DNA from 4 places in the Comamonas sp. 26 genome. Region 2 is predicted to be linked to each of the others. Evidence: predicted binding sites of a transcription regulator. Region 2 holds the regulator's gene; each other region holds the start of a gene.
What was found. The regulator LexA, encoded in region 2, represses DNA repair genes until DNA is damaged. The targets are predictions, from matches to a motif close to ACTGTATNNNNATACAGT.
Positions count from the first base shown of each region.

Region 1: CLU84_RS09640 (putative DNA modification/repair radical SAM protein) is a predicted target of LexA. The motif match lies at 3,293-3,310, and genes of this name have one in related genera.
Region 3: recA (recombinase RecA) is a predicted target of LexA. The motif match lies at 2,033-2,050, and genes of this name have one in related genera.
Region 4: CLU84_RS14845 (DNA topoisomerase IV subunit B) is a predicted target of LexA. The motif match lies at 4,887-4,904, and genes of this name have one in related genera.

Region 1 is NZ_PEFL01000001.1:2,080,797-2,088,094, reverse strand. It holds gene CLU84_RS09655 (LysR family transcriptional regulator) at 1-358, opposite strand, end outside; gene CLU84_RS09650 (DUF3100 domain-containing protein) at 563-1,903, shown strand; gene CLU84_RS09645 (M20 aminoacylase family protein) at 1,919-3,094, shown strand; gene CLU84_RS09640 (putative DNA modification/repair radical SAM protein) at 3,346-4,695, shown strand; gene CLU84_RS09635 (TIGR03915 family putative DNA repair protein) at 4,714-5,598, shown strand; gene CLU84_RS09625 (cation:proton antiporter) at 5,928-7,181, shown strand; gene CLU84_RS09620 (YbdK family carboxylate-amine ligase) at 7,171-7,298, shown strand, end outside.
Region 2 is NZ_PEFL01000001.1:2,367,804-2,375,101, forward strand. It holds gene lpxK (tetraacyldisaccharide 4'-kinase) at 1-695, shown strand, start outside; gene CLU84_RS10840 (Trm112 family protein) at 778-969, shown strand; gene kdsB (3-deoxy-manno-octulosonate cytidylyltransferase) at 973-1,749, shown strand; gene adk (adenylate kinase) at 2,139-2,795, shown strand; gene CLU84_RS10860 (asparaginase) at 2,888-3,916, opposite strand; gene lexA (transcriptional repressor LexA) at 4,017-4,691, shown strand; gene CLU84_RS10870 (hypothetical protein) at 4,865-5,320, shown strand; gene CLU84_RS10875 (hypothetical protein) at 5,556-5,801, shown strand; gene CLU84_RS10880 (universal stress protein) at 6,147-6,611, shown strand; gene CLU84_RS10885 (hypothetical protein) at 6,890-7,216, opposite strand.
Region 3 is NZ_PEFL01000003.1:262,576-269,873, reverse strand. It holds gene CLU84_RS19405 (sensor histidine kinase) at 1-620, opposite strand, end outside; gene CLU84_RS19400 (response regulator transcription factor) at 704-1,378, opposite strand; gene CLU84_RS19395 (MarR family winged helix-turn-helix transcriptional regulator) at 1,479-1,970, opposite strand; gene recA (recombinase RecA) at 2,108-3,223, shown strand; gene recX (recombination regulator RecX) at 3,402-3,878, shown strand; gene CLU84_RS19380 (hypothetical protein) at 3,919-4,644, shown strand; gene yddG (aromatic amino acid DMT transporter YddG) at 4,734-5,645, opposite strand; gene argC (N-acetyl-gamma-glutamyl-phosphate reductase) at 5,833-6,765, opposite strand; gene sucC (ADP-forming succinate--CoA ligase subunit beta) at 7,248-7,298, shown strand, end outside.
Region 4 is NZ_PEFL01000002.1:63,094-70,391, reverse strand. It holds gene CLU84_RS14870 (GntR family transcriptional regulator) at 1-512, shown strand, start outside; gene puuE (allantoinase PuuE) at 509-1,465, shown strand; gene CLU84_RS14860 (bifunctional 2-polyprenyl-6-hydroxyphenol methylase/3-demethylubiquinol 3-O-methyltransferase UbiG) at 1,632-2,222, opposite strand; gene CLU84_RS14855 (SDR family oxidoreductase) at 2,320-3,129, opposite strand; gene CLU84_RS22575 (hypothetical protein) at 3,173-3,304, opposite strand; gene CLU84_RS14850 (MFS transporter) at 3,309-4,535, opposite strand; gene CLU84_RS14845 (DNA topoisomerase IV subunit B) at 4,938-6,908, shown strand; gene CLU84_RS14840 (lytic transglycosylase domain-containing protein) at 6,956-7,298, shown strand, end outside.

The DNA of each region.
Region 1 (7,298 bases), 290 kb from region 2:
ACTGCTGGCGAAACTGGCGAATCGGCCCGTCAATCAGCTCTTGCGCAAAGCCTTCGCCGCTGACCACGCTGACGCTGCCGCTGTGCAGGCCGCGCATGGCATCGACCTTGGCCAGCATGTCATGCTGGTGAGCGGTGTGCTCGCGGTGGTAGTCCAGAATCAGCTGACCGGCTTCGGTTGGCACCACGCCGTGGCGGTGGCGCTCCAGCAGGGCCAGGCCCAGCTCTTCTTCCAGCAGGCTGATCTGGCGGCTGACGGCCGAGGGCACGATGCCCAGCTTTTCGGCCGCAGCGCGCACCGAGCCGCAGTAAACGGCTTCAAAAAGATAGCGGGCGCGGGAGTCTTGGAAAGCAGGCATGGCTGATTGTCGTCGCTAGATAAAGTCTGTAAACCTACGTATGTTCACTTTTTTAGAACAGAAATGTGAAGTCTATGCAATATATGCATTGTTATATTCGACGCCCGCATGGGTGAGTGCCAGCTTGGGCTGGCTGTGCCCATTTTTCAGGGTTCATAGCTATTTCAGTGCGTCGGCAGCCGCCGTCGTGCGCAAGGAAGTTTGATGCGTACAGAGGTGCAGCCAGCCAAGGCAGCGTTGAAGATGAGCAGTGTGGCGCAAGTGTTTGCGCTGGCGCTGGGGATTGCGGCATTGTCCGAATGGCTGGGGCCGCTGCCCATCGCTCTGGGCGTGGGCAAGGTGGTGTTGCTGCCCATGATCTGGGCGCTGCTGATCGGTCTGGTACTGGGCCTGCTGCGCAAACGTCTGCCCGGGCCGCTGCAGCTGGGGCTGTATAGCCAGAATCTGGCTGCCGCCGTGCTGTCTTGCGCGCTGTTTTTGTTTATTGCCAAGCTGGGCTTGCTGGTGGGCGGCTCGCTGCCGCAGCTGGCGCAAGTGGGCTGGGGTCTGGTGCTGCAAGAGCTGGGCAACCTGATTGGCTGCGTCGCACTGGGCATGCCCGTGGCACTGATGCTGGGCATCAAGCGGGAGGCGATTGGCGCCACTTTCTCCATCGGGCGTGAACCCGGCCTTGCCATCATCGGCGAGCGCTTTGGCATGGACTCGCCCGAAGGCCGCGGCGTACTGGCCGAATACATTACCGGCACGCTGATCGGCGCGATCTTTATCTCGCTGCTGGCGGGCTTTGTCTCCAGTCTGAACATCTTCCACCCCATCGCTCTGGGCATGGGGGCTGGCGTGGGTTCGGGCAGCATGACCGCCGCCGCTGTGGGCGCTATTGCCGCCCAGCACCCCGAAATGGGCGACCAGATCGCCACCTTTGCCGCTGCGGCCAACCTGATCGCCACAACCGTCGGTACCTATTTGACGCTGTTCATCTCGCTGCCGCTGGCCGTGCGTGCTTACCAATGGCTGGAGCCTATTCTGGGCCGCAAGCGCAAGGCTGCTGCGGTGGAAAAGACCCTGGCCGCTGGCGCTGCAGACGAAGAAAAAGTGGATGTACCGGCGCTGAGCCTGGGCATGCGCCTGCTGAGCTGGGTCTGGGTGGGTGTGATGGTGCTGATTGGCAACCGCATTGGCTATGGCATTCCGGTAATGGATGCACTGCCCGGCGTGCTGATCATCATTGCTGCCGTGCTGGTGGGCGATCTGATCTACGTGGGCACGCGCCGCAAGCTGCCTGCCGTGTGCTGGATTTCCTTCATCGCCATGGCCATGACCTTCCCGCACACCCCTTTTGCGGCTGAAATTGCGGCCATGACGGCCAAGGTCAGCTTCCTGGCCATGATTACGCCCATGCTGACCTTTGCGGGTCTGTCGCTGGCCAAAGACATTCCTGCCTTCCGCCGCCTGGGCTGGCGCATTGTCGTCGTCTCGCTGCTGGCCAATGCCGGCGTGTTCCTGGCGGCCACCATGATCGCTCAGACCTTTGTGCACACGCTGTAAACGAAGCAACGCCCTATGCTGAACACTATTCAATGGCCCGGCCAGCAAGCCATGCAAGCCTGGCGCCATGACTTTCATCGCCACCCCGAAACCGCGTTTCAGGAACACCGTACCAGCGCCCGTGTGATCGAGCTGCTGACCAGCTTTGGGCTGGAAGTGCACACCGGCCTGGCTGGTACCGGCGTGGTGGCCGTGCTCAAGGGGCTGCGTGGCGCTGGCCCATCCATCGGCCTGCGTGCCGATATGGATGCGCTCAACGTGACGGAGCTGAACCAGTGCCAACACGCCTCCACCCATACCGGGCGCATGCACGCCTGCGGTCATGACGGTCACACCAGCATGCTGCTGGGCGCCGCGCAAGCGCTGGCATCGCACCCCGACTTTGCGGGCACCGTGCACTTCATCTTTCAGCCTGCGGAAGAAAACGAAGGCGGCGCGCGCGCCATGATTGAAGATGGCCTGTTCAAGCGCTTCCCCATGGATGCGGTGTACAGCATGCACAACTGGCCCGGCTTGCCCGTGGGCACGGCAGCGGTCCACCCCGGTCCGGTGATGGCTGCGTTTGACATTTTTGACCTGACCTTGATCGGCAAAGGCTGTCACGCTGCCATGCCGCACCTGGGCAAAGACGCACTGCTGGCCGCCTGCCAGCTGGTCACGCACCTGCCTGCACTCATCGCCCGTGAGCAAGAAGTGCACAAGCCCGCCGTGCTGAGCGTCACCAGCTTTAACGCCGGCGACACCTACAACGTCATGCCCGAGGCCATCAAGCTGCGCGGCACGGTGCGCTGTTTTGACATGCCCCAGCGCGCGCGCATTGAGCAGCGCTTTCGCGACGCCATTGCCGCCACCTGCGCCCTGCACGGGCTGGAGGCCCAACTGGACTACCGCGTCAGCTACCCAGCCACCATCAACAATGCCACGCATGCCGAAGTTTGTGCCGATGTGCTGACGACGGTGCTGGGCGAAGGCCAAGTGCGCCGCGACATGGTGCCCAGCATGGCGTCGGAAGACTTCGCCTTCATGGCGCAAGAATGCCCCGGTGTCTATATCTGGCTGGGCAATGGTGAAGACAGCGCATCGCTGCACAACCCCAAGTACGACTTCAATGACGCCAACTTGCCGCTGGGCATGCGTTACTGGGTAGAACTGGTGGGCGCGCTGCTGCGCGATGGCAAGCTGCCTGCATAAGCTTTCATAAGCCAGCATTGGCATCCATGAAAAGCCGGGCTCTGACCCGGCTTTTTTGTGCCCGCAAAAAGTTTGCAAGGTTTGAAAATTGATAGCTGCTAGCGCTTTCAGAATAAGCGCTAGCGGCTTGTTTGATGCTGAATTTCGGGTGGAGTCTAAAACCCCTGGAATTGCAATCATTAGTCGTTTCGGTAGAGTGCTGTATAAATAAACAGTATTTCGATAATCGTCCAACGATTTCGATCTCCATCATGGAAACCATTGCCAAACTCAGCATCCTGGCTGATGCCGCCAAATACGACGCCAGCTGTGCCTCCAGCGGCGTCAAGGGACGCAATTCGCTGGGTGGCAAGGGCATGGGCTCGTCCGAAGGTATGGGCATTTGTCACAGCTACGCGCCAGATGGTCGCTGCATCTCGCTGCTCAAGATCTTGCTGACCAATTTCTGCATTTACGACTGCCGCTACTGCATCAACCGTAAAAGCTCCAACGTTCAGAGGGCGCGCTTTACGGCCGCTGAGGTGGTGGCGCTGACGCTGGACTTCTACCGCCGCAACTGCATTGAGGGGCTGTTTCTATCGAGCGGCATCATTCAATCCAGCGACTACACCATGGAGCAACTGGTGGAGGTGGCGCGCAGCCTGCGTGAAGACCACGACTTTCGTGGCTATATCCATCTCAAGACCATTCCCGATGCAGCGCCCGAGCTGCTGGCGCTGGCGGGCCGCTATGCCGACCGGCTCAGCATCAATATTGAACTGCCCACCCCAGAGGGTCTGCAGCAGCTGGCCCCTGAAAAAAACGCCAAGCAGATTCAGTCGGCCATGGGCGATGTGGCCCGGCATATCCAGCTTGCCAAGCAAGAAGGCCGTTCTCAGGCGGCGAGCAGCATCATCTCGCTGCCCGGTAGCCAGCGCGTGCGCCGCGCCAGGCCGCCGCGCTATGCCCCGGGCGGGCAGAGCACGCAGATGATTGTGGGGGCGGACGATGCCAGCGATGCCGCCATTTTGCTCACCAGCAGCGGCCTGTACGGCGGCCACGGGCTGCGGCGCGTGTATTACTCGGCCTTCAGTCCCATTCCCGATGCCTCGGCTGATTTGCCGTTGCAGGCACCACCACTGCTGCGTGAGCACCGGCTGTATCAGGCGGACTGGCTGATGCGCTTTTATGGCTTCGCCCATCAAGAAATCGTGCTGCCCGGCAGCGGCGGCATGCTGGACCTGGAGCTGGATCCCAAACTGGCCTGGGCGCTGGCGCATAGGCAGCACTTTCCCATGAACCTCAACCGTGCGCCCAAGGAGTGGCTGCTGCGCGTGCCCGGTCTGGGCGTGCGCAGCGTGCAGCGCTTGTTGATGGCGCGGCGGGGGCGCAGCTTGCGGCTGGCCGATCTGCAGCAGCTGCGCATTGCCACGGCCAAGGTGCTGGCCTTTGTGGAGCTGGCGGACTACCACCCGCGCCGCGCTGATCTGGAAAGCCCGCTGCTGCGCCAGCAATTGCTGCAGCGCATGAGTCATGGCGTGGTTCAACAAAAGCATAGCGGTATGCGCTTGCCAGATATGGGCTTGAGCGCAAAAACATCTCAGCTTTCTTTGTTTGACTGATTGTGTTGAGTGGCTGAGATGGACACAAACCCTGAATCATCCAGCGCTGTATCCCGTGATTTTCTGGTGATCGAGCTGGCCCAGCCGGATGACTTTGACGGCTTTCGTCAGGCTGCCCGAGTGCTGCTGGCCTTGAACGCCGAGCCGCATGCCGTGCGCTGGCGCTTTTGCCAGCCGCTGGCGCAACAGATGCCAACGCAGGATTTGTTTGCCGCCGATGAAGCGGGCAGTGTGGTGGGCAGGGCGCTGACACCCGATGCGCTGGACCAGTTGCCGCTGCCACCGACCCAGCCGTTGCGTCTGGGTAAGAGCCAGCTGTCCACCTTGAGGCTGGCCTGCTGCCACAATCTGGCCGGCCGCTTTGCGCTGTGCTATCGCTGGCTGCATCGTTTGCAGTCAGACCACAGGCTCCGCCTGGATGCTCTGGACAGTGACTGGCGTGAGATCGAACGTCTGGCCAAAGCGGCGGGCCGCGAGATTCACAAAATGCATGCGTTTGTGCGCTTCAGACCTGTTCCCGGGACGGAGGCCGACGGGCAGGCCATGCAAATCGCATGGTTCGAGCCCGAGCACCATGTGCTGCGCGCGGCTTCGGGCTTTTTTCGCCGGCGCTTTCCCAATATGCGCTGGGCAATTCTCACGCCGCAATGCAGTGTTTACTGGGACTTGGAACAGTTGCTGCTTGCCCCTGGCAGCACAGCGGACCAGGCTCCAGAGCCGGACGCGGGCGAGCAACTGTGGCTGACCTATTACCGCTCCACCTTCAACCCGGCACGCCTCAAGGAGCAGGCCATGCAGCGCGAGATGCCGCGAAAATACTGGAAAAACCTGCCTGAAGCAGTGCTGATCAGCGAGCTGGTGGCGGGGGCCCGTGGTCGTACCCAGCGCATGCTGCAAACCTGAGCCAATGCAAAGACAAAGACAAGGGATCGCGCCGCGCGTCCACTTGTGCAGGGGCTCTGGTTTTCGCCCGTCTGCTTTGCTGACAGCGTGTTTTGTTGCTTCGCAACATGCACGTATCATGACTTCAGTGCCTTGCCAGTGCGGCTGAGCAAGGCGTGCGCGGTGGCTGTGTCTGCGTCACGCAGGTTGGCAGCCATCTCCCGCAGTTGTTGCACCCGGCTTTTCAGCCATTTCTGACAGCGGTTTCGCTGTCCTTCACGCAACGCTGCCTGCAGCAAGTCGGATTCAAGGCTTGGCTTTGTGTCCGACATTGAGACAGGAGGGCGCCGATGTTGTCCGCATCGCAAACGATTCTGAACTGGTGTGTCTTGGTTATCGCCGCAGCTTTGCTCGGTCATCTGGTTCATCGCTTTACTGGTTACCCGCGCATGCTGGGTTACACGCTGGTCGGGCTGGTAGGCGGCTGGCTGGGGTTTGGTGATTTGCTATGGCCGCTGCAAGGCAGTACTTTGCTGCTGCTGGAGGTCGCGGTGGGCGTGAGCCTGCTGCTGGCTGCCTCACAGTTGTCCTTGCCCTGGCTGCTGCGCCAGCCGTGGCTGATCTTGCAAAGTCTGGGTGAGTCGCTGCTGACGCTGGCGCTGGTTGGCGGGGTGCTGCGGGTGCTGGGCTGGGATTGGTCTGTGGCTCTGGCGGTGGGCGTAGTGTCCATGGCTGCGTCACCTGCTGTGTTGCTGCGCATTGCCGATGATCTGCGTGCCAGTGGTGCGGTTACCGACAGAAGCCTGCTGCTGGCCACGATCAGCACCTTGCTGGCGCTGCTGGGCGCGCTGGTGTTGACCGTGGTGTTTCTGCCTGTGGCCGCCGCTGCCGGTGGCGGGCTGCAGTTTTCAAGCGCCGGTCTGGGGCGTTTGCTGCTCAGTGTTCTGTTCACCTTGCTCTGGGCTGCGTTGCTGACAGCCGCTTTCTGGCCCGTGCTGCGCTGGCAGTCTTCGCGCAGCGACACCACGGCCTTGTACCTGCTGGCTGCCATGGTCGCAGTGTGTCTGCTGGCCCAGCAATGGGGCGGTTCTGCCGCGCTGGCCTTTATGGTGGCAGGGCTGCTGCTGCGCAATCTCAGCCCCCGGCCGCTGGTCTGGCCTCAGGCCTTTCAGGCCGGCAACGCCATGCTCAATTTGCTGATGTTTGTGCTGGTGGCCAGCATGGCGGCGCAGGTCGGGCTGTCGCTTGCTCTGATTTCAGTCGTGGCAAGCGCCGTACTGGCAAGGCTTGTGGCCAAATTTTCTGCAATTTTGCTACTGGGCAACGGCACGGCCATTGGCTGGCGCAGGCAGTGGCCTGTGGCGTGTGGGCAGATCGCGCTGTCGGGCGTGGCCTTGCTCATGGTGTCTGCGCTGGTGCAGCAATGGTCGGTGTTCAATCTGGGCGTGGCCCAGCAACTGGCGGCGATTGCTCTGCCCATGATTGCCCTGTGCGAGGTGCTGGGCGTGCTGCTGGCTGCCAGCGCCCTGTGGCGCAGCGGCGATGCTCACCGGGGTGTAGGTCGCGCCGCATTGCAAAGAGGGGAGAAGCGCCATGACAGCTGAAACACAATCTCAGAGCCCTAAGGAGAAGCTGGGCGAGTTCGCCCTGTCGCAAGCCCTGTCGCTGGGCGTAGAGCTTGAGCTGCAACTGCTCAGCACCCATCACTACGACATGGCGCC
Region 2 (7,298 bases):
AGGTGGGGGACGAGCCCGCACTGCTGGCCCGCAGCACGGGCGTGCCGGTCTTTGTGGCCAGCAAACGCATTGAAGCGGCGCGGGCGCTGCGCCAGAAGTATCCACAGGTCAATGTCATCGTGAGTGATGACGGCTTGCAGCACCTGGAACTGGCACGAGATGTCGAGTTGTGCGTTTTCAACGACGAAGGCGTGGGTAACGGATTTTTATTGCCTGCAGGCCCGCTGCGCGAGCCCTGGCCGCGCCCGGTCACAGCTACGCTCTATGCGGGCCAGCCACCCCAACCGCAAGGTTCGTCACCGGTTTTTGCCCTGCAGCGCAGTCTGGCGGATGTGGCCCTCAACGGCCATGGGCAAAGTATTCAGTTAAGCGAGCTGGCCGGCCAACAGGCAGAAGCCGTGGCCGCCGTAGCCCGCCCTGAATCTTTTTTTTCCATGCTGGAGGACAAGGGCCTTGCGCCCGTCGCAACGCAGGCATTGCCAGATCACTATGATTTTGAGAGCTTCTCGCGCAATCTAGGCAATGACTCTCCGCTGATTTGTACCGAAAAAGATGCCGTCAAGCTCTGGCGCAACTACCCTGAGGCCTGGGCAGTGCCGCTGCAATTGCAGCTGCCGCAGGCATTCTGGGACTTGCTGTATGCCGAACTTGCAGCATCCAGCGCCCATATTCGCCATCAGGGCGACGCAGCCTGACTATCATTGACCCCCATTGATTGCCCTCTTTGTCGCGCCAGCTCTGTGCTGGCGCCCTCATCTCGTTTTGCAGGAATTCCCCATGGACGCCAAACTTCTTGAACTGCTGGTCTGCCCCGTCACCAAGGGCCCACTGCGCTTTGACCGCGAGCACCAAGAGCTGATCAGCCACAGCGCGCGCCTGGCCTACCCCGTGCGTGACGGCATTCCCGTCTTGCTGGAAAACGAAGCCCGCACCCTCAGCGACGACGAGCTGGACGACAGCCAGTACTAAGCCATGAGCTACACGGTACTGATTCCCGCCCGCCTGTCCTCCACCCGCCTGCCCGGCAAGCCGCTGGCCGACATTGCGGGCCTGCCCATGGTCGTGCGCGTGGCCCAGCGCGCAGCGCTGGCCGGGGCCGCGCGCTGCGTGGTGGCGGCTGACGATGAAAGCATTGTTGCCGCCTGCACCCAGCACGGCATTGAAGCCATACTCACCCGCAAAGACCACCCCAGCGGCAGCGACCGCCTGGCAGAGGCCTGCGCACAGCTAGGCCTGACTGGCGACGATGTGGTGGTCAATGTGCAGGGCGATGAGCCCCTGATTGACCCCGCCTTGATCGATGCCGTGGCAATGCTGCTTCTCAGCCGCCCCGAGGCCAGCATGGGCACCGCCGCCCACCCTATCGACAGCCTGATCGACTACCGCAACCCGAATGTGGTGAAGGTGGTTTGCGACGCCAAGGGTCTGGCCAGCTATTTCAGCCGCGCACCCATTCCCTTCTCGCGCGATCATGCCGATGAGGCCTGGTGGGACACGGCTGCGCCCAAGGCCGGCCACGCGGGCTTTACGCCGCTGCGCCACATCGGCATCTACAGCTACAAGGCCGGTTTTCTGCGCGAATTTCCGCAGCTCTCGCCCGCACCGACCGAGGCCATGGAGCAGCTGGAGCAACTGCGCGCCCTGTGGCATGGCCACCGAATTGCCGTGCACATCACACCCGATGCACCCGGCGCTGGCGTAGACACACCCGAAGACCTGGAGCGTGTGCGCGCTGTGTTTGCGAATTAAGCGAATTAAGAAAAAGCCTGCGCACCATGGTGCCGCAGGCTTTTCTCACTTTCCCCCTCCGGTGACTGGATATGTAACTCATCCGCGCAGTTGCGACTCAAAAAGAGCCCAAGCCCAGTCGTGGCAAGCGCTGCTAGCTATACTTTCCATCTAGTCCAAACAGCGCATGTGGTCACAAGCACACCTGCCTTACAACTACAACTATCGCGTTGGCAGCGAATACATGCCTTGGATAGGCCGCATTGGCGACAGTTTTGACTGTCAGATGTAAGCCTCTGTTGGTCTTGTGCGTGCTATCCTTGCCCGCGAAAAAAAACAGCTCGGGGACTACAGACGTCCACCCGTTTGCCTGGGCTAGCCAAGAATTTTTACTCTCCTCAAGGATTTCCATGAAACTGATTTTGTTGGGTGCTCCCGGCGCCGGCAAAGGCACTCAGGCGGCCTTCATTTGCCAAAAGTACGGTATCCCTCAAATCTCCACTGGCGACATGCTGCGTGCTGCTGTCAAGGCCGGCACTCCTCTGGGACTGGAAGCCAAGGCAGTGATGGATGCAGGTCAGCTGGTCAGCGACGATCTGATCATCAACCTGGTCAAGGAGCGTATTGCCCAGGAAGACTGCGCCAAGGGCTTCCTGTTTGACGGCTTCCCCCGCACCATTCCTCAGGCTGATGCCATGAAGGCTGCTGGCGTGAAGCTGGACTACGTGCTGGAAATCGACGTGCCCTTTGAAGCCATCATCGAGCGCATGAGCGGCCGCCGCAGCCACCCCGCCTCCGGCCGCACTTACCACGTCAAGTTCAACCCACCCAAGGTGGAAGGCAAGGACGACGTGACCGGTGAAGACCTGGTGCAGCGCGAAGACGACAAGGAAGAAACCGTCAAGAAGCGCCTGGAGGTCTACAGCAACCAGACCCGCCCTCTGGTGGATTACTACAGCAACTGGGCCAAGGCCGATGCTGAAGCGGCCCCCAAGTACCGCGCCATCAGCGGCACTGGCACCGTGGAAGAGATCACCGAGCGCGCCTTCGCAGCTCTGGCCCAATAAGCCGATCCTGATCACCCACAAAAAAAAGCACCTTTTCAGGTGCTTTTTTTTGCTTTCCAGCGCTTATGCAACAAGCACTACCAGCTATTCATTCAATAGCAAGCCAGTTGCAGCATCATTGCAATACGCGCCTTGCTCGGCGGCAAAAGCACGGCGTCCAGACCGCCCTCAGCCTCTACCTGAATGACATGGGCTGCAATCTCATGACTACTAGCCTGCACCGCAGGCACGCCCTGCCCCACCGGCAAACCGACCAGTTGACCCTCCAGGCAACGCGTGCTGTACCAGACGCTCACGCCCTGCGCCCTTGCCTGCAGCAGCGCCTGCTCCATGGCCTGATGAATCGTGCCATTGCCCGTACCGGCGACTACCAGCCCCTGCACGCCGGCCGCCAGCAAGGCCTGCACAGCACGCGCGCTTTGCAAGGAGCCTGACTGCACAATTTCCACCCAAGGCAGCTCTTCGCAGGCCAGCAACTGCTCAAGCCGCGCCGCAGTCCAGCCCGGATACTGCACCGCAGCGCGCCCCAGCCAGCGCACACGGCTTTCTTCTACATAGGCGCATGGCCCGCCCTCGTAAGAACGCAGCGCATTCAAACGGTAGGGGTGCACCTTGAGCACCTCGCGCGCCGCATGCACCTCACCTGCCGCCACCACCCACACGCCGGGCACATCGCCAGCAGCCACCGCCACGGCATCGCGCAGGTTCTGCGGGCCATCTGCCTGCAGCGATGTGGCAGGCCGCATGGCACAGGTCAGCACCACGGCCTTGGTGGGCTGCAGCACAGCCTGAAGCAGCCAGGCAGTCTCTTCCAGCGTATCCGTGCCGTGCGTAATCACCAGCGCCCGCGTGGCCGTATCCTCCAGCCCCGCCTTCACGGCCTGCAGCAGGCTGCGCCAGACCGGCCAGTCCATGTCCTTGCTGTCGATCTGGGCAATTTGCAAGGCATCCAGTACCGCGCCCGTTCGGCCAGCGGCCAGCTGTGACAAATCCGGCACAGCGGCCAGCAAGCCCGCCACACTGATCTGCCCCGCCTTGTAGCCCACGCCCTGTGTACTGTTCTGGGCCTGCCCCGCAATCGTGCCGCCGGTGCCCAAAATCACAATCTTTTCTTGCGCCACTTGCTCTCCATAAAAAACTGATCAAAAATACAGGTACTGTATAAACACACAGATCAAAAATCTCACTAGGCCCAGCCTGATGAATGACCGGAAGCCAGACATGCTAGATCACCCCAAGCTCACTCCCCGCCAGCAGCAGATTCTGGACCTCATCCAGTCCAGCATCGCCCGCACCGGCGCGCCCCCTACCCGGGCCGAGATTGCCAGCAGCTTCGGCTTCAAATCCGCCAACGCCGCCGAAGAGCATCTGCAGGCGCTGGCTCGCAAGGGCGTGATTGATCTGGTCAGCGGAACCTCACGCGGCATTCGCCTGCGGGCTGATACCGTGCGCAACATCAATGCAGCGCGCGGCAACAGCTTTGCTCTGCCGCTCTCCAGCATGGCGCAGCTGGTACTGCCTCTGGTCGGCAGAGTAGCTGCGGGCTCACCCATTCTGGCGCAGGAACATATCGACCAGAGCTATTCGGTAGAACCCAGCCTGTTCGCCGCCAAGCCCGACTACCTGCTCAAGGTACGCGGCATGTCCATGCGCGACGCCGGCATCATGGACGGCGACCTGCTGGCCGTGCAAGCAACCCACGAAGCGCGCAACGGCCAGATTGTGGTCGCCCGCCTCGGCGACGATGTCACCGTCAAGCGCTTCAAGCGCACACCCCAAGGCATTGAGCTGCTGCCCGAAAACCCCGACTACAAGGTGATTCATGTGGCTCCTGAAGAACCATTTGCCATCGAAGGCCTGGCAGTCGGCCTGATCCGTAACAGCATGTTTATGTAGCCAACAGGCTATCCCTCAGCGCAATCGTCACCGGATGACTGCACGCTGAACCCTTTTCCCTCTCCAGTCCAGGTGGTAGGCGCGAAGCAGTCTTGCTTCGCGCTGGGCGGAGCTTTGCCTTAAAACGCAATCCTGCCCTTATCTTTGCCGCAAGGCTATTGAGGAGTTGCCACATGGGATTCGCCGCATCTTTGCAGTCTTTGACTCGCCTGAGCCTTAAAGTCCTGCCCTTCGCACCACCCGCAAGCCTGAGCTTCAAGGCCTGCACCCAAATTCTCTCAAGCGACTCGCACGACACCCCTGAAGAACCCGCACCGTTCATCCCCAGCTCTTATGAGCCCGAAGGCTTCAAGCTGACGTACACCAGCATCCCCGTCATGCGCGCCAACCGCTCGCGCCGCCGCAACACCAGCACACGTTTTAACAACAAAGCCAAAGCGAACACTGCCAGCCCCCAGTTGTCTCTCGCATTACCGGCTGAAGCAGCCCCCGCCGCCACTCGCCAGCTGAAAATCCTGCAACGCGAACCCCGTAAGCAGCCCGAATGCATGTTCATCTCCGGCCGTATGGCCGATGTCTGCGCCGCACTGGAGCGTATGGCCCTCAATGAGCAAGCACAACAAGCCTGAAGCACAAGCTAAACCCACAGCGCCAGCAACAAATGCACTGGCAACGCAATGTAAATTGCCCGTCGATGAGCAATTAGATTTTGATAGCTGCAAGCGCTAATGAATAAAGCGATATAGCGCTTTTCATGCGCAGTTCAACGTGCAATTTGGCCTGTCAAAATACTCAATTCAGGGTATTGCAGCCCCCTCATACCAATGGAAACATTCGTATACACGTGCCAACGAAGGGGTCGCAATGAGTGCCTATCGCAAGCTCACGGAGCACATACAGGCGAAAGATGCCAGCGGCAATCTGCGTTTGATTCTGGTTTATCAGGATTTTGACGAGGTCGATCTGCCGCATGGCGTCTCCCTTCGCCCCTCCGCCAAGCACTTCGAGACGACTGATCACCTGAAGATAAACTGGCTCAATGAAAAGCAGTTCGAGATCGAAACTACTGGCGAAATTCTCAACCGCGTGCAACCCCCTCAGAGCGAATAAGAGGCGTGAAAGCCACCCAGAACGTTGTAGCTTTTCGGTTGAAACAAGGTTAAGCAACGACGTATCAAGGGCAGTGTTAGCGTCTCTAAAAGTGGTCCAACCCAAACCATTCCTATCAGCAGCTCGTAAAGAATGAAACTAAATGCGACAGCACAGCGCGCACATAAAGCAGGCATTTTGTGGGCTAAATGCTGCCCTATGTTTACTGAATCAAGGCCTTAACGTTACAGAATTTCGCCCCTGACTTATCGCCACATACCGCATTCCCTGCACACGTATTGCAGCGCCAAACACATCGGAATAAATTAGCCACAACAAACACCCAGCGGCTTCAGGAGATTGAACATGTTCAAGCACCTGCTCATTCCTACAGATGGCAGCAAACTGTCTGAAGCTGCCATTCGCGCTGGCATCAGCCTAGCCCGCGAGAATGATGCCAGGGTCACCGCCCTGTATGTGATGCCCGACTACCGCGCCATCATCTATGGCGCAGATGCCTTGCTCACCTATAACAGCGCAGAATTTGAGCGCAGCACGAACAGCAACGCCGACACCGCGCTTCAGTTCGTCGACCAGATTGCCAGGCCGGAGGGCGTTCCCTGCGAGTTTGTCCGCATCGCCAGCAGCTCTGTCTATCAAACCATTGTTCAGCAAGCGCAAGAGCGCCATTGCGATCTAATTTGTATGGCCTCTCACGGGCGAAAAGGCATCAGCGGTATTTTGCTGGGCAGCGAAACTCAGCGTGTACTGACACATACCCACATCCCGGTGCTTGTTCACCGTCCCGACGTGGCTAGCGAAACAAGTTAAGGAGGAAGCAACAACAGCAGCAGCAATGAAAGAAACGGTTTGCAGAGCGCCGCTTACTACCGAATGCAGAGCCAGTAAGGAGAGTTACAGCCTGCACCCCACGGGGCAACCTGTCCGCAGTTCAATTCGATCAGCGCCAGTGCAAATGCGATTAAAGGCGAGCTTGGGACGCATGAATGTCCTTTGCCAAGTATTCAAACGCATTGACTTCGCGCCGCAGGACTCGATGGAGAGGTCCCCAAAACTTGCCCGCCTTGTGCGGGCATTTTTTTGAATGGCTAAACGCTCTGCGAGGAAATTTCCTGCGGGTGCCCATGCAGGCTGGGCAAGGTAAAAAGAATCTGCAGATTCTGCGCATCCATCTGCTGCGCCACGATGGAACCATCGAAGTGCAGATAAATCCGCACGGACTGCTCCTCATCCAGATCCCAGTACGCCACATCCGTCTTCAGTCCGTGCCAGCCATGCTCCTCACAAAGGCGACGGCAGCTCAACGCTTTCAAAAACTCTGGCGAAGCGCCAAGATCCGCATTGGCCTTTACCCAGCTGCTGATCACGAGTTCATAAGCCACCTGCCGCGAGCCGCAAGGCCTTCCCGCCTTCATATGCCGTATCCAAGCATCAAGGCGAGCGGAAAAGCTATAGGGAAAGGGATGAAGCATCTGTATCAACATTCAAGGCATATAA
Region 3 (7,298 bases), on a different contig from region 2:
GCTCTGATGCGCTCCTCCAGCCGATGCAGCGGCTTGATGCCCCGCGCCAGCGCCAGCCACACCAGCAGAGCCGCCAGCGGCAAGATGACGAACTGCGGCAGCATCACGCCCTTGATGATTTCTGTAGCCAGCACGCTGCGTTTTTCACGCGTTTCGGCGACTTGCACCAGCGCGCTGGGCTCGCCAGGCAGGGGCATGCGCACCCAGATATAGGCCACGCGCAAATCAATGCCCTTGTACTCCTCATCGCGCAGCAGCACGGTGCCGGTGGGCGGATCTTCCTCCGCGACGGGCGGACGGGGCAGGTCGCGCTCGCCGGCCAGATATTCGCCCTTGGTGCCGCTGACCTGAAAGAAAACGGTGTCCGACTCATCGGCGCGCAAAATCTCGCTGGCCGACTGCGGCAGATTGAACTGCACCTTGCCGCGCTGCACGATGACCAGCTGCGCCAGCGCCTGAGCGTTGTACTCCAGCGCACGGTCGAACGGCTTGTTGGCCAGGCCCTGTGCCACCAGCCAGGTCAGAGCCAGACTGACGGGCCACAGCAGCAGCAGGGGCGTGAGCATCCAGTCGAGGATCTCGCCAAAGAGGGAGCGCTGCTCACGCTGAAAGATCTTCAAGACGGCTGCTCGGTGGTTTTAAGCATTTTTGGCCGCTAGCCCTTTCTGAATAAGCGCTAGCAGCTATGAATTGAGAAATCGGTTCAGCTAGGGATTTTTTCCAGGCAATAGCCCAGACCGCGTACGGTGGCGATGCGAATCGGCCCCTTCTCGATCTTCTTGCGCAGGCGGTGGATATAGACCTCGATGGCGTTGTTGCTCACCTCTTCGCCCCACTCGCACAGGCGCTCCACCAGCTGGTCTTTGCTGACCAGACGGCCCGCGCGCTGCAGCAACACTTCCAGCAGGCCTAGCTCACGGGCAGACAGCTCGATCATCTTGCCGTCAATGGTGGCCACGCGGCCGGTCTGGTCATAGACCAGCGGGCCATGCTTGATGGTGGAGCTGGCCCCTCCCATGCCGCGCCGTGTCAGAGCGCGCACACGCGCTTCCAGCTCGGACAGGGCAAAGGGCTTGGCCATGTAGTCGTCGGCGCCATAGTCCAGGCCCTGTACGCGTTCCTCAATGGAGTCGGCGGCTGTCAGAATCAGCACCGGCAGCGCATCGCCGCGCCCGCGCAGGCGCCTGAGAACCTCCAGCCCATGCACCTTGGGCAGACCCAGATCCAGAATCAGCAAATCAAATTCGCTGCTGGTCAGCAAGGCGGTATCGGCCTCGCTGCCATTGGCTACATGGCTGACAACGGCGCCTGAGCTGCGCAGCGTGCGCAGCAATCCATCGGCCAGCACCTGGTCGTCTTCGGCAATCAGTATGCGCATCTCTGTCTCCTGCTGTTATCTGTGCTGGTTGCACTTTTGCTGCCATTGTAGAGAGGGGCTCTGCTTGCTATGCGGAATTTTTGGCAGCGGCCAGCGGGCGTCAGTAACCGTCGGCGTAAGCCTCCAGCCCCAACGCTACAACGGTCGCTACATCGTCTCCCACGGCTTCGCGAAACTCGGCTTCAGCCTGCGTGACAGCGGCATGAAAGGCGTGCAGCCAGGCAAGCCCTGCCTCGGTAAAACGCACACGCTTGGCGCGCGCATCGTGCGGGTCGGTTTCGCGTGTGACCAGGCCCCAGGCCTCGCATTGCAGAACCAGATCGGCCATGGCCTGCTTGGTCATGCCGGCCTTCTCGGCCAGATCCGTAATGCGGTCGCCCGCCAGCGACAGATGCCGCGTGATGTGGATATGAGCGGCCCCCACCTTGTCGCGCGCAGCGAGGTTGGATAGTGCCAGCGGCACCTCTACATCGCGGGCCATGAGCTGCAGCACCCGCGCATCGAAGCGGCGCATGGCGTGGCCCAGCAGACGGCCCAGATGGGTTTGCCGCCAGACGTCTTGAGGAGGGGTGACCGGGGAAATTTCGCTCATGAATAATAGTAAGGCAAACTGACTAAATATTTAAACATAAGGCCGGTACAAGCCCATAAACTACTGTTCAAGCATCCAGCCTGAATGCAAAAACAGGTTGAATCACAGACAGTCACCCAACCTACCCGGAGCCTGAAATGAACGCCATCGCTAAGACCAACGACGCCAACAGCGAAAAATCCAAAGCGCTGGCGGCTGCCCTCGCCCAGATTGAAAAGCAGTTTGGCAAAGGCACCATCATGAAGCTGGGTGAAGGTGAAGCGATTCAGGACATTCAGGTGGTTTCCACCGGTTCGCTGGGTCTGGATATTGCGCTGGGCGTAGGTGGCCTGCCCCGTGGCCGAGTGATCGAAATCTACGGCCCTGAATCGTCGGGCAAGACCACGCTGACGCTGCAGGTCATCGCCGAAATGCAAAAGCAGGCCGGCACCTGCGCCTTTATTGATGCCGAGCACGCCCTGGACACCGGTTACGCGCAGAAGCTGGGTGTGAACCTCAACGAGCTGCTGATCAGCCAGCCCGACACGGGTGAGCAGGCACTGGAAATTTGCGACAGCCTGGTGCGCTCTGGTGCTGTGGACCTGATCGTGATTGACTCGGTCGCTGCGCTGACCCCCAAGGCTGAAATCGAAGGCGAAATGGGTGATTCCCTGCCCGGCCTGCAAGCCCGTCTGATGAGCCAGGCGCTGCGCAAGCTGACCGCCACCATCAAGAAGACCAACTGCATGGTCATCTTCATCAACCAGATTCGTATGAAGATCGGCGTGATGTTTGGTTCGCCAGAAACCACAACCGGCGGTAATGCGCTGAAGTTCTATGCCTCTGTGCGTCTGGACATTCGCCGCACCGGCAGCATCAAAAAGGGTGACGAGGTTATCGGCAACGAAACCAAGGTCAAGGTCGTGAAGAACAAGGTTTCGCCTCCCTTCAAGACCGCTGAGTTCGACATTCTGTTCGGCGAAGGCATCAGCCGCGAAGGCGAAATTCTGGACATGGGTGTGACTGCCAAGATTCTGGACAAGAGCGGTGCCTGGTATGCCTACAACGGCGAAAAAATCGGCCAAGGCCGTGACAATTCGCGTGAATTCCTGCGTGAGAACCCCGCACTGGCCTTTGAAATTGAAAACAAGGTGCGCGACGGTCTGGGCATTGCCCCGCTGCCCGGTGCTGCGGGTGAAGAAGCGGCCAAGCCCGCCAAGGGCAAGAAGGCTGACAAGAATGCAGCCGTGGATGAAGACGGTGTGATCAGCTAATTCCCCCTGAGGCGCGGTGCGCCCTCCCTCTCTAAGCGCTGCGCGCCAAGGAGGGGGACGGATAGCTCCGCTGGGGGCGGCTCTTGCTAGCTTCCCTCGACTGAATCGTGCCTGTTTTGAAAAGTTTGCCATCTTTGCGCAGGTAACCCCTGCGCTTTTTTGTTGTGGAGATGTGTTCATGAGCTTTGCCAAGCTCTCGCTCAAAGGTCGCGCCTTGAAGCTGCTCAGTCAGCGCGAGCATTCGCGGCTGGAGTTGCAGCGCAAGCTGGCGCCGCATGTGGAAGAGGGCGACGATCTGCGCGCCACTCTGGATGAGCTGGAAAAGCGCGGCTTCATCAGCGAGCAGCGGGTGGTGGACTCCGTCATTCATAGCAAGGCCAGCCGTTTTGGCATGGCGCGGTTGGTGCAGGAGCTGCGCAGCAAAGGGCTGGACGATGAAATGGTGCGCAACGCCAGCGAGCAATTGCGCGACACCGAGCTGGAGCGCGCCCGCGAGTTGTGGTGCAAGCGCTTTGGCATGCCGCCCGCCGACATCAAGGAAAAAGCCAAACAGCTGCGCTTTATGGCGTCGCGGGGCTTTTCCTCGGGCGTGGCTTCGCGAGTTTTGCGAGAGGCACCATACTCGGACCTCAACGAAGGTGATGAGGCTGACTGATTCAGCCACCCGTTTGACTCTGTGATGCAAAGGACCCTGCATGCCCGCTGCCGCCTCGAATACAGATTCCCCATCCGCCCTGCGCGTTGGCCTGAGTGCCGGTAAATCCCTGCTGGGCGGCTTGATGCTCGGTCTTGCACTGGCGCTGGTGCTGGGCTGCACCACGACCGCGTTCTACTTCACGCGGCTGAACGGGCCGGGCATGCCCGCAGCGGCCCATGCGGGCGGAGCGGGGGCCTTTATTACCCTGCTGTTTTCACCGTCGCTGGTGGTGGCCTTGCTGCTGGTGTTCATCATTCCGGCTTACGTCTTTATCGGCTTGCAGATCGGGCGTGCTCGCGCCACGGGCAAGCTGGTGGCGCGTTACGGCCAGGGCCTGTCGCAGCGGCTGGCCGAGATGCTGGCTCAGCGCGTGGAATCCATGCCCCGCGCGCACAAGGCCATGCACAAAACGGCGGACCTGCTGACCATGGGCACCGCCATGGAGCACCTGAAACCGTGGATTGGCGACGGCCGCGCCGTGCAGTGGGTGGTGCGCACGGTTCTCAACCGCCTGCCGCTGTCTGATTTGATGGACGAATGGGGGCAGACCCGCATCGAGTGGGGCACCGAGGCCAGCAAAGGCGACCCGGCGCTGCGCGCTTTTCTGGGCGACAAGGTGCACGGCTTACTGGAAGACATGGCCGAGCCATCGTGGACGCTGCTGTGGCTTTTGATGGGCGTACACGTCGTGGTGCTGGGCGTAGGCATCTGGCTGACGGCGTAGCTGTCACATCAGAGTGACTCCTGATTTAATAGCTGCTAGCGCAATACCATTGGGCGCTGGATGCCTGTTTTAGCCATAGAGTCGTCCCCTTATTGACTGCGCGTCGCCCACCAGCAGATCAACGACCCCAGCGTAACCAGCGCCACGCCTTGCCAGAAGCTCCAGCCCGGCAGCACTTGCAGTAGTAGGCTGGCCATGAGTGCTGAGAGCACGGGCGTGAAATACGAGGCCGCCGCCAGCACGGCCAGCTTGCCATGCTGAATACCGTGTTCCCAGCAGCTGTAGCCCAGCGCCGTCAGCGCGCCGGCTATGAACAGTTGCGCGCCAGCAGTCCATGACCATTGCATGACGGGCGCAGCATCCAGCCTGAACCATTGCAGCCACAACACGAGGGCCGTGCCGGTTACAAACAAACCCACGGCGTTAAAACCTGCGCCATAGCGGCGTGCCAGCAGCGAGTAGGTGGGCCAGAGCATGGCAGCGGCAAAGGCCATGCCGTAGGCCAGCGGGTTGCCTTGCACATGGGCCCACAGCGTGGGCAGGCTGAAGCTTTCGCCACCCAGCACGCGGGCCAGACCCCACAGGCAAATCAGCAAGCCTGGCCACAGCCACCAGCGCGCGAATTGCTGGCGGCAGAGCACGGCCAGGGCGATGGTGAGGCTGGGCCAGAGGTAGTTGATAACGCCGATTTCCATGGCCTGAGCGCGATCATGAGCCAGCCCCACGGCGACGGACAGGCAGACCTCATAAATCACAAACAGCACGCCGCAGCCCCAAAGATAAACCGGGTGCATTTCGCGCCAGCGGGCCACTTCACGCCAGCCTTTGCGCCCGCGCGCCACGGCAATGCAGATGGCAGCTGTGGTGTAGAGCGCTGCGGCACCGCCCACGGCCCCCAATGGCTCGGCCACAGCGCGCATCAGGCCTATGGTGCAGCTCCAGCAGAGTACGGCCAGCAGGCCGATGAGGGTGGCTTTGTCTGTGGCGTCCATTTTGGTCATACCTGTGCGCTCCAGAAGACACTCCTGAATGCATAGCTGTTTGCGCTTGTCTTGACTTGGTTTCGTGCCATTTTTTGCATAAATATAGCCATCGATGTGCGCTGGCCGCTCTGGCTTCAGAAGCAAAGCGTAGACGAAAAAAACGGCCCATGCGGGCCGTTCCTGTACTGATACTGATCCGGGTGGCTTACAGGCCCAGCATGATCTGCAGGTTCTGCACGGCAGCGCCGCTGGCACCTTTGCCCAGGTTGTCCAGGCGCGCAATCAGCACGGCCTGGCGGTATTGCTCGTTGGCAAACACGCGCAGCTCCAGCTTGTTGGTATTGGCCAAGGTGTCGGCGGCCAGCTTGTTGTCGTCTGTCGGGGGCAGCACGCTGACCCAGTTGGCGGGCGTGTTGGTGGCGGAGTAGTGGCTGGCCAGGGCATCGTGCAGGTCGACGGCCTTGGGCGCGCTGGGCAGCAGGTCGAGGTGCAGCGGCAGTTGCACCAGCATGCCTTGGGCAAAGTTGCTGACTGCGGGGATGAACACGGGGCGGCGTGTCATACCGGTGTAGTGCAGGATTTCGGGGATGTGCTTGTGCGACAGGCCCAGTGCATAAGCCTCGTAAGGCGCGGCGTTGCCGGCCTCATAGGCTTCAATCATGGGGCGGCCGCCGCCCGAATAACCGGACACGGAAGGCAGGCTGACAGGGAAGTCCGCAGGAATCAGGCCCGCAGCCACCAGAGGTGCCAGCAGGGCGATGGCACCCGTGGCGTAGCAGCCGGGGTTGGAGACGCGGGTGGCGGTCTTCACGGCGTCGAGCTGGCCTGCGCGCAGTTCGGGGAAGCCGTAGACCCAGTCGGGCGCCGTGCGGTGGGCGGTCGATGCATCAATGATCTTGATGGCGCGGCCAGTCTCTAAGGTGATGGAGTCCACCACGGCGGCGGTTTCGCGGGCTGCATCGTCGTGCAGGCACAGGATGACCAGATCGACACCGGCAATCAGAGCACGTTTGGCGGCAGGGTCTTTGCGCAGTGCGGGGTCGATACTGACCAGCTCTACCCCTGCGAAATCTACCAGACGATCACGGATTTGCAGACCTGTGGTCCCTGCTTCACCGTCGATAAAGACTTTTGCCATTGCATTTTCTCCTGCACCGGCGCGCGCATTTGATTGTTTTCATGCCGCTGCCTGCGGCACCATTGCCGCTTTCCGGCGTCGATTGTCCTTGAATCTGAGGTGGGATGCGCGTTGCCTGTGTTTTAGGCAAATCACCCACAAATGGCCTAGTTCATGCTGTGACTATTGCCGGTTGTCAGCACATTGCCAGCCTGCCCGCCACGAGGGGCCCAAGGCCCTTCACTTTTATATAAGACATAAGAAAGTTGCGGGAAGAAAAAATATCGTGTAGACATGATTTTTTCAACGAATTCAATACATTGCAGCAATTTCGTGAACGCGACAAAGATGCGCGAAATTGTGGATTCTGCGCATATTGAGGGGTCGTTTTGCGCGGTGCAGCATGGTACATTCCTCCTCGCCATGTCATAAGAACCCGATGGCCAGGCTCTACAGAGTCTGTGACAAGCGGGTATTTCCCCTCAGTTCAGAGAGACAAAGTCATGAAGATTCATGAATACCAAGGCAAGGAAATCTTGCGCCATTTTGGTGTG
Region 4 (7,298 bases), on a different contig from region 2:
TGATCAAGCTAGAACCCACGCGTGGCGCCTTTGTGGCCACACCCTCGATGGAGGAGGCACGCCAAGTCTTTGCCGTTCGTCGCATGCTTGAAGTTGAAATGGTGCGCAATTTTGCCGCGCAGCAGGACCTCTCCAGACTGTTGAAACTCAAAGCGCATGTTGCGGCCGAAAAAAAGGCCATGGATGCCGAAGACGTTGGCCAGCGCACCGAGCTGCTGGGCGACTTTCACGTGCGCATGGCCGAGCTGATGGGCAACGAAGTGCTGGCACAACTGCTGGGGGAGCTGATTTCACGCTGCGCCTTGATTACGCTGATGTACCAGTCTGCATCGGCGGCCGAGCATTCGCACGAAGAGCACTCCGACATCGTCACCGCTCTGGCGGCAGGCGATGCCGAACATGCGGTGCTGTTGATGCAGCAGCACCTGGACCACGTGGAAGCAGGCCTGACCTTTGACCGCGATCTGCCAACGAACGATTTGTCGATGGCACTTTCATCTGTATCCCTATGATTTACGATTCCACCGCCTCCTACCCCCGCGACCTGATTGGTTATGGCCGCAACACGCCGCATCCGCAATGGCCCGGCAAAGCCCGCGTGGCTGTGCAGTTCGTTCTGAACTACGAAGAAGGCGGTGAGAACCACGTGCTGCACGGCGACCCCGGCAGCGAGCAGTTCCTGTCGGAGATGTTCAATCCGGCCAGCTACCCCGACCGCCACATGAGCATGGACGGCATCTATGAATACGGCTCACGCGTCGGCGTGTGGCGCATCCTGCGCGAATTTGAAAAGCGCGGCCTGCCCCTGACCGTGTTCGGCGTTGCCACGGCCCTGCAAAAGCACCGCGAGCTGGCTCAGGCCTTTGACGAGCTGGGTCACGAAGTGGCCTGCCATGGTCTGAAGTGGATTCACTATCAGAACGTGCCCGAAGAGATCGAGCGCGCCCATCTGCAGCAATGCGTGGAAATTTTTGAAGAGCTGTACGGCCATGACGGCGACCACGGCCTGGGCTGGTACACCGGCCGTGACAGCCCCAACAGCCACCGCCTGGTGGCCGATACTGGCCGCTTCACTTACGACAGCGACTACTACGGCGAAGACCTGCCCTTCTGGATGAAGGTTGCCAAGACCGATGGCAGCACCCGTAACCAGCTGATCGTGCCTTACACGCTGGACTGCAACGACATGCGCTTTGCCCTGCCCCAGGGTTACTCGTATGCCGATCCTTTCTACCAGTACCTGAAGGACACGTTCGATGTCCTGTATGCCGAAGGCAGCGCCAACGGCGACAACGCCCCCAAGATGATGAGCATCGGCATGCACTGCCGCCTGCTTGGCCGTCCCGGCCGTATTACAGCGCTGCAGCGCTTCCTCGATCACATTCAGAAGCACGACAACGTGTGGGTGTGCCGCCGTATTGATTTGGCTCGCCACTGGGCTGAGCGTTTCCCAGCAGGGAACTAAGGTCAGCCAATGCGATGCATTGCTTTAAGGGTGCTGTTGCATAAATCCGGTCGATATTGAGTTTCACCTGACCCCGACATGGACTTGCAGATGACACTGACCGGGCCAAACCCAGCTGCTGAAGTCCGGCCCCTGCCAAGCAGCCGCGCGTAGTAGCGCATGGTGGTCAGCTTTGCAGAGGGAAGGCCGTGGTTGCCGCAGAGTCAGCAGGCTTGATGGCGGCAATGCGCTGCACCACACGGTCGGGCTGGTACAGCACGCCATGCTCATAGGCGACGATGGACCAGCCAGCACAGACTTGCAGCAGCTCGCCGGAGACCAGCAAAAAATCCGGGCGCGATGGCTTGCCGTAGGCCTCATTGCCCTGACCAAAGGTTTCATACAGCAGCACGCCGCCAGGTTTGACGCTGGCCAGAATCTGCGGCCAAAGTGGGCGCCAGAGGTAGTTGGTGATGACCACGCCGTCGAAACTGCGGTCCGCCAGCGGCCAGGGGCCGTTTTCAATATCAGCGGTGATGGTTTCTGCGATGTCTGCTATGGATTGCGTAGCTTCTTGCGATTTATCTACGCTGGTTAGAGCATGATTTGCTTCAAAAAAATAGCGGGTGTGGCGACCCATGCCGCAGGCTAGATCCAGCACCGTGCCTTGCGGGCGTAACAGATGGGCGAAGCGGGTAATCCATGCGGAAGGCGCTTGCGCGCCGTGGGCAGCGGTTGTTGAGGGCAGGGGCATTGTGCTGGGCTGAGCACCAGGCATCGCGTCGGGTGTTGTGCAAGTCATCTTGCAAAAACTATAGCAGCGCCGCGCGGCAAGGGGCTGACAGGGGCTGTTGATGCAATCCGCCAGGTTGGGTTCAATGCGGCTTCACATCGTCTTTGAGCGCGGCCAGCGCCATGTTCTCAACTAGGCCGGGCGCAATCAGTTTGAGGAAGCGGCCTAGCTTGCCCTTGTCCATCACCACCTCGCGCTGGCGCTGGTTCATGCCGTGGATGATGAGGCGCGCACATTCTTGCACCGACATGGCTTTGTCTTCCTTCAGGCCGCTGACGCCTGCGGCCACGCCCTTAGCGTTGTAGCCTCGGTTGCGAATCTGCGTGGCCACCACGCCGGGGTAGGCCGTGGTGACGCTCACGCCTGCGGGTTTGAGTTCGGCGCGCAGTGCTTCAAAAAAACCGGTCATGGCAAATTTGCTGGCGCTGTAGGCCGTGCGGCCCGGTACACCGATCAGCCCGGCCAGCGATGACACGGCGACGACGCTCCCCTTGCTGGCCTTGAGATACGGCAGTGCCGCATGGGTGCACCACACACTGCCCCAGAGGTTGATGCGCATCAGCTGCTCGTACCAGTTCAGGTCTTGGGCGCTGACATCTTCCAGCAAAGCATGGGCTGAGATGCCGGCGTTATTGATCAACACATCGATGCCGTCAAAGCGGCGCACGGCTTCTGCAATCAGCGTGCGGCACTGGGCTTCGACAGAGACATCGGTGGGTTGCACCAGCACCTGCGCGCCATGCGCCTCGCACTGGCGGGCCACGGCTTGCAGATTGCCTGCATTGCGCGCGGCCAGTGTCAGTTGCAGCTGGCTTTGATGGGTTTGCGCAAGCTGGAGGGCGATCTCAGCACCAATGCCGTCAGACGCGCCGGTAATCACAATACGGTGCATGCTCTCTCCCGGCCTGACTGCGGGGCCGGGTGGCACCCAAAGCTCAGAAGCAGGCCCAGACTTGGTCAGCCAGTGTGAGCATGAATTGCGGTTGCAGATACAGGGCAAACACGGCCAGCAGAACCGCCAGAATGGCGGCCCAGATGAGGATGCGTTGCCAGAGGTTGATCTGCATGGCTTCAGGCGGCATTGGCCGTGCTGGGGCGCGCAATGGCACTTTCGCGAACCGGCAGGTTGACCAGGGCGGCAAAGATGCCCAGCCCAATCGAGATGTACCAGACCATGTCGTAGTTGCCGTTGATGTCATACAGATAGCCGCCCAGCCACACGCCCAGAAAGCTGCCGATCTGATGGCTGAAGAACACAAAACCGCCCAGCATTGACAGGTGCTGCACGCCAAAAATCTGGGCGATGGTGGCATTGGTCAGAGGCACGGTAGACAGCCACAAAAAGCCCATGGCCGCGCAGAAAATGTAGACCGACCAGGGCGACAGCGGAGCCAGCAAAAAGCAGACCGTGGCCACCGAGCGAAGGCTGTAAATGCCCGACAGCAGGTAGCGCTTGGGCATCTTCTGGCCCAGGTTGCCTGCCAGATAGGTGCCAAAGATATTGAACAGACCCACCAGCGCCAGAGAGTAGCTGGCCACATGCGGCGCCATGCCGAAGTCCTTGAGGTAGCTGGGCATGTGCACGCCAATGAACATGACCTGAAAGCCGCAGACAAAGTAGCCTGCCATCAGCAGCAAAAAGCTGGGGTAAGACCAAGCCTCTTTCAGCGCCTGCCCCACGGTCTGATCGCGCTTGATGGGCGTGCCGCTGCTAAAGCCAGGCTCACGCAGGCCAAAGGCCAGACCGGCAATCAGCAGGGCGAACACCGCCAGGACCAGCAAAGCGTTAGACCAGCCGAACTGCGCAATCAGCCCGCCCTCCACAGGCACCATGAAAAACTGACCAAACGAACCCGCTGCCGCCGTCACGCCCATGGCCCAGCTGCGCTGTGCAACCGGAATCTGCCGCCCCAGCACGCCGTAGATAACGGCATAGGTGGTGCCGGCCTGCGCCGCACCGATCAGTACCCCGGCAGTGAGCAAAAATATCGTACTGGTGGGCGACAGCGCCATGCCGACCAGACCCAGCGCATACAGAATAGAGCCGCCAATCAGCACCTTGAAGGCACCGATGCGGTCGGCCAGAATGCCGACAAAAATACCCAAAATGCCCCATGACAGGTTTTGCACGGCAATGGCCAGCGAGAAGCTTTCGCGCGTCCAGCCCATATCCTGCGTGATGGGTTGCAGCCACAGGCCAAAGCCATGGCGTATGCCCATGGAAAGGGTGACGATGGCACCACCGCACAGAAGAATCTGCGCCATGGACAGCGATGGTTGTGTTGTCTTTGTTGTCATACCGTGCGTGCGGAAAAGCGTGTCAGTACTCGACTTTAACGAAACAACTGCTTTTGCGCGTACGCTGGCCGTCGCCTGCGCGGCAGGCTCACTTGCCGGAATGCGAGAGCGGGGGCTTGGATGTCTGCTCTGAGAAGTGGCGGGAAGTGCCCGATAGCGTTAGGGTTGATTAAAAAGTGAGCGCTTTGCGCTTGTTATTCATAGCTTTCAGAATTGAATGGCTTTGGAATCCATTGAATACAGGCGCTGTAAGCTATTGTTTTGATGAGGTTTATAGTGCTCTCTCTGCAAGCAAAAACACATGCCAAAGACAGTTGTTCTGGCTTTGTGCAAGAGTATTGGGAGTAAACAACTGTGAATTTATCCAGCGTTGATCTGGAGAGGCCACTACAATCCGCCCCCATGGCAGTCAAACCGTCCAACGAATATTCCGAAGGCTCGATCCGCGTTCTCAAGGGTCTGGAGCCTGTTAAACAGCGACCCGGCATGTACACGCGTACCGACAACCCCCTGCATGTATTGCAGGAGGTGCTCGATAACGCGGCCGATGAGGCGCTTGCCGGTTACGGCAAAAAGATCAAGTTCACCATACACGCCGACGGCTCATACAGCGTGGAAGACGACGGTCGCGGCATTCCCTTTGGCATGCACCCTGAAGAAAATGCACCCGTGGTGGAGCTGGTCTTCACGCGTCTGCACGCAGGTGGCAAGTTCGACAAGGGCAATGGCGGGGCTTACAGCTTCTCCGGCGGCCTGCACGGCGTGGGCGTCTCGGTGACCAATGCGCTGGCTACCCGCCTTGAAGTGGCGGTGCACCGCGATGGTCAGGTCGCCACGCTGGTGTTTTCGGCTGGTGATGTGATCGAGCCGCTGCAGATTCGTGATCTGCAGCCCGGCGAGCGCAAGCATGGCACCACCGTGCGCGCCTGGCCTGATGCCAAATACTTTGAATCTTCGGCCCTGCCCATGGGTGAGCTGGTGCATTTGCTGCGCAGCAAAGCCGTGCTCATGCCCGGCGTGGCCGTTACGCTGGTCAATGAAAAGACGCGCGATACGCAAACTTGGCAATTCAAGGGCGGTCTGCGTGACTATCTGGCGCAAAGCCTGCATGGCGAGCCCGTCATTCCCTTGTTTGAGGGCGAGGGCTTTGCCGACAAAAACAACGACAGCTTTGCCGAAGGCGAAGGCGCCGCATGGTGCGTGGCCTTTACCGAAGACGGCTCGCCGCTGCGCGAAAGCTATGTCAATCTGATCCCCACCACCGCTGGCGGCACGCATGACAGCGGCCTGCGCGATGGTCTGTTTCAGGCCGTCAAAGCCTTTATCGACATGCATTCGCTGCTGCCCAAGGGTGTCAAGCTCATGCCTGACGACGTGTTTGCCCGCGCCAGCTATGTGCTCAACACCAAGGTGCTGGACCCGCAGTTTCAGGGCCAGATCAAGGAGCGCCTGAACTCGCGCGATGCCGTGCGTCTGGTCTCGGGCTTTGTGCGCCCGGTGCTGGAGCTCTGGCTGAACGAGCATGTGGACTGGGGCAAAAAGCTGGCCGAGATTGCCATTAAAGCCGCCCAGACCCGCCAGAAAGCGGGCCAGAAGGTTGAGAAGCGCAAAGGCAGCGGCGTGGCTGTGCTGCCCGGCAAGCTGACCGACTGCGAAAGCAAGGACATCAGCGTCAACGAAGTGTTTCTGGTCGAGGGTGACTCTGCTGGCGGCAGCGCCAAGATGGGGCGCGACAAGGAAACTCAGGCGATCCTGCCGCTGCGCGGCAAGGTGCTCAACACCTGGGAAGTGGACCGCGACCGCCTGTTTGCCAATAACGAAATTCACGATATTTCGGTGGCGATTGGTGTGGACCCGCATGGCCCCAATGACGAGCCCGACCTGACTGGCCTGCGCTACGGCAAGATTTGCATCTTGAGTGATGCGGACGTGGACGGCTCTCATATTCAGGTGCTGCTGCTCACGCTGTTCTTCAAACATTTCCCCAAGCTCATCGAAGCCGGTCACATTCATGTGGCCCTGCCTCCGCTGTTCCGTGTGGATGTGCCTGCGCGTGGCAAAAAGCCCGCCATCAAGGTCTATGCGCTGGATGCAGGCGAGCTGGAAGCTATTATCGAAAAGTGCGCCAAAGATGGCGTGCCCCGCGAGAAATGCCAGGTCAGCCGCTTTAAGGGGCTGGGCGAGATGAATGCCGAGCAGCTGTGGGAAACCACGCTCAATCCCGACACACGCCGCATGCCCGCAGTGCAGTTCATGCACCTGGACTTTGCCGAGGCTGCAGCCGTCGTCACCAAGCTCATGGGCAAGGGCGAAGCCGCCGCCCGCCGCGAGTTGATGGAACTGCACGGCGACGCCGTGGAGATCGACATCTGAGCAAGGCAGGCGTCACGCCCAGTCTTCTGCGGTCACTGGATTAAGTCATGTCAAATTTCCTGTTCTGTACTCAGCAACAGCCTTCGCAGAAAAGCGGCAGGCTGGTGCGTTTGCGCACTGGTGTTCGTCTGGCCGGTGCGCAGTTGTTACTGGCTGGCGCTGGCTGGCTGGCGTTTGCACCGGCGGCGCATGCCGATCTGTGGGCGTATGTGGATGAGTTTGGTATCACCCACTTTGCAGCCGAAGCGCTGGATGAACGCTACAAGTTGTTTTTCAAGGGTGAGCGCTATGACAGCACTCAGCCTGGCCTGCGCCCCGATACCGCTGCGCAGGGCCTGACCGCCCGCACCCGTATGCAGAGCTTTTTTGAAGTGTCGCCGCGCTACAAAA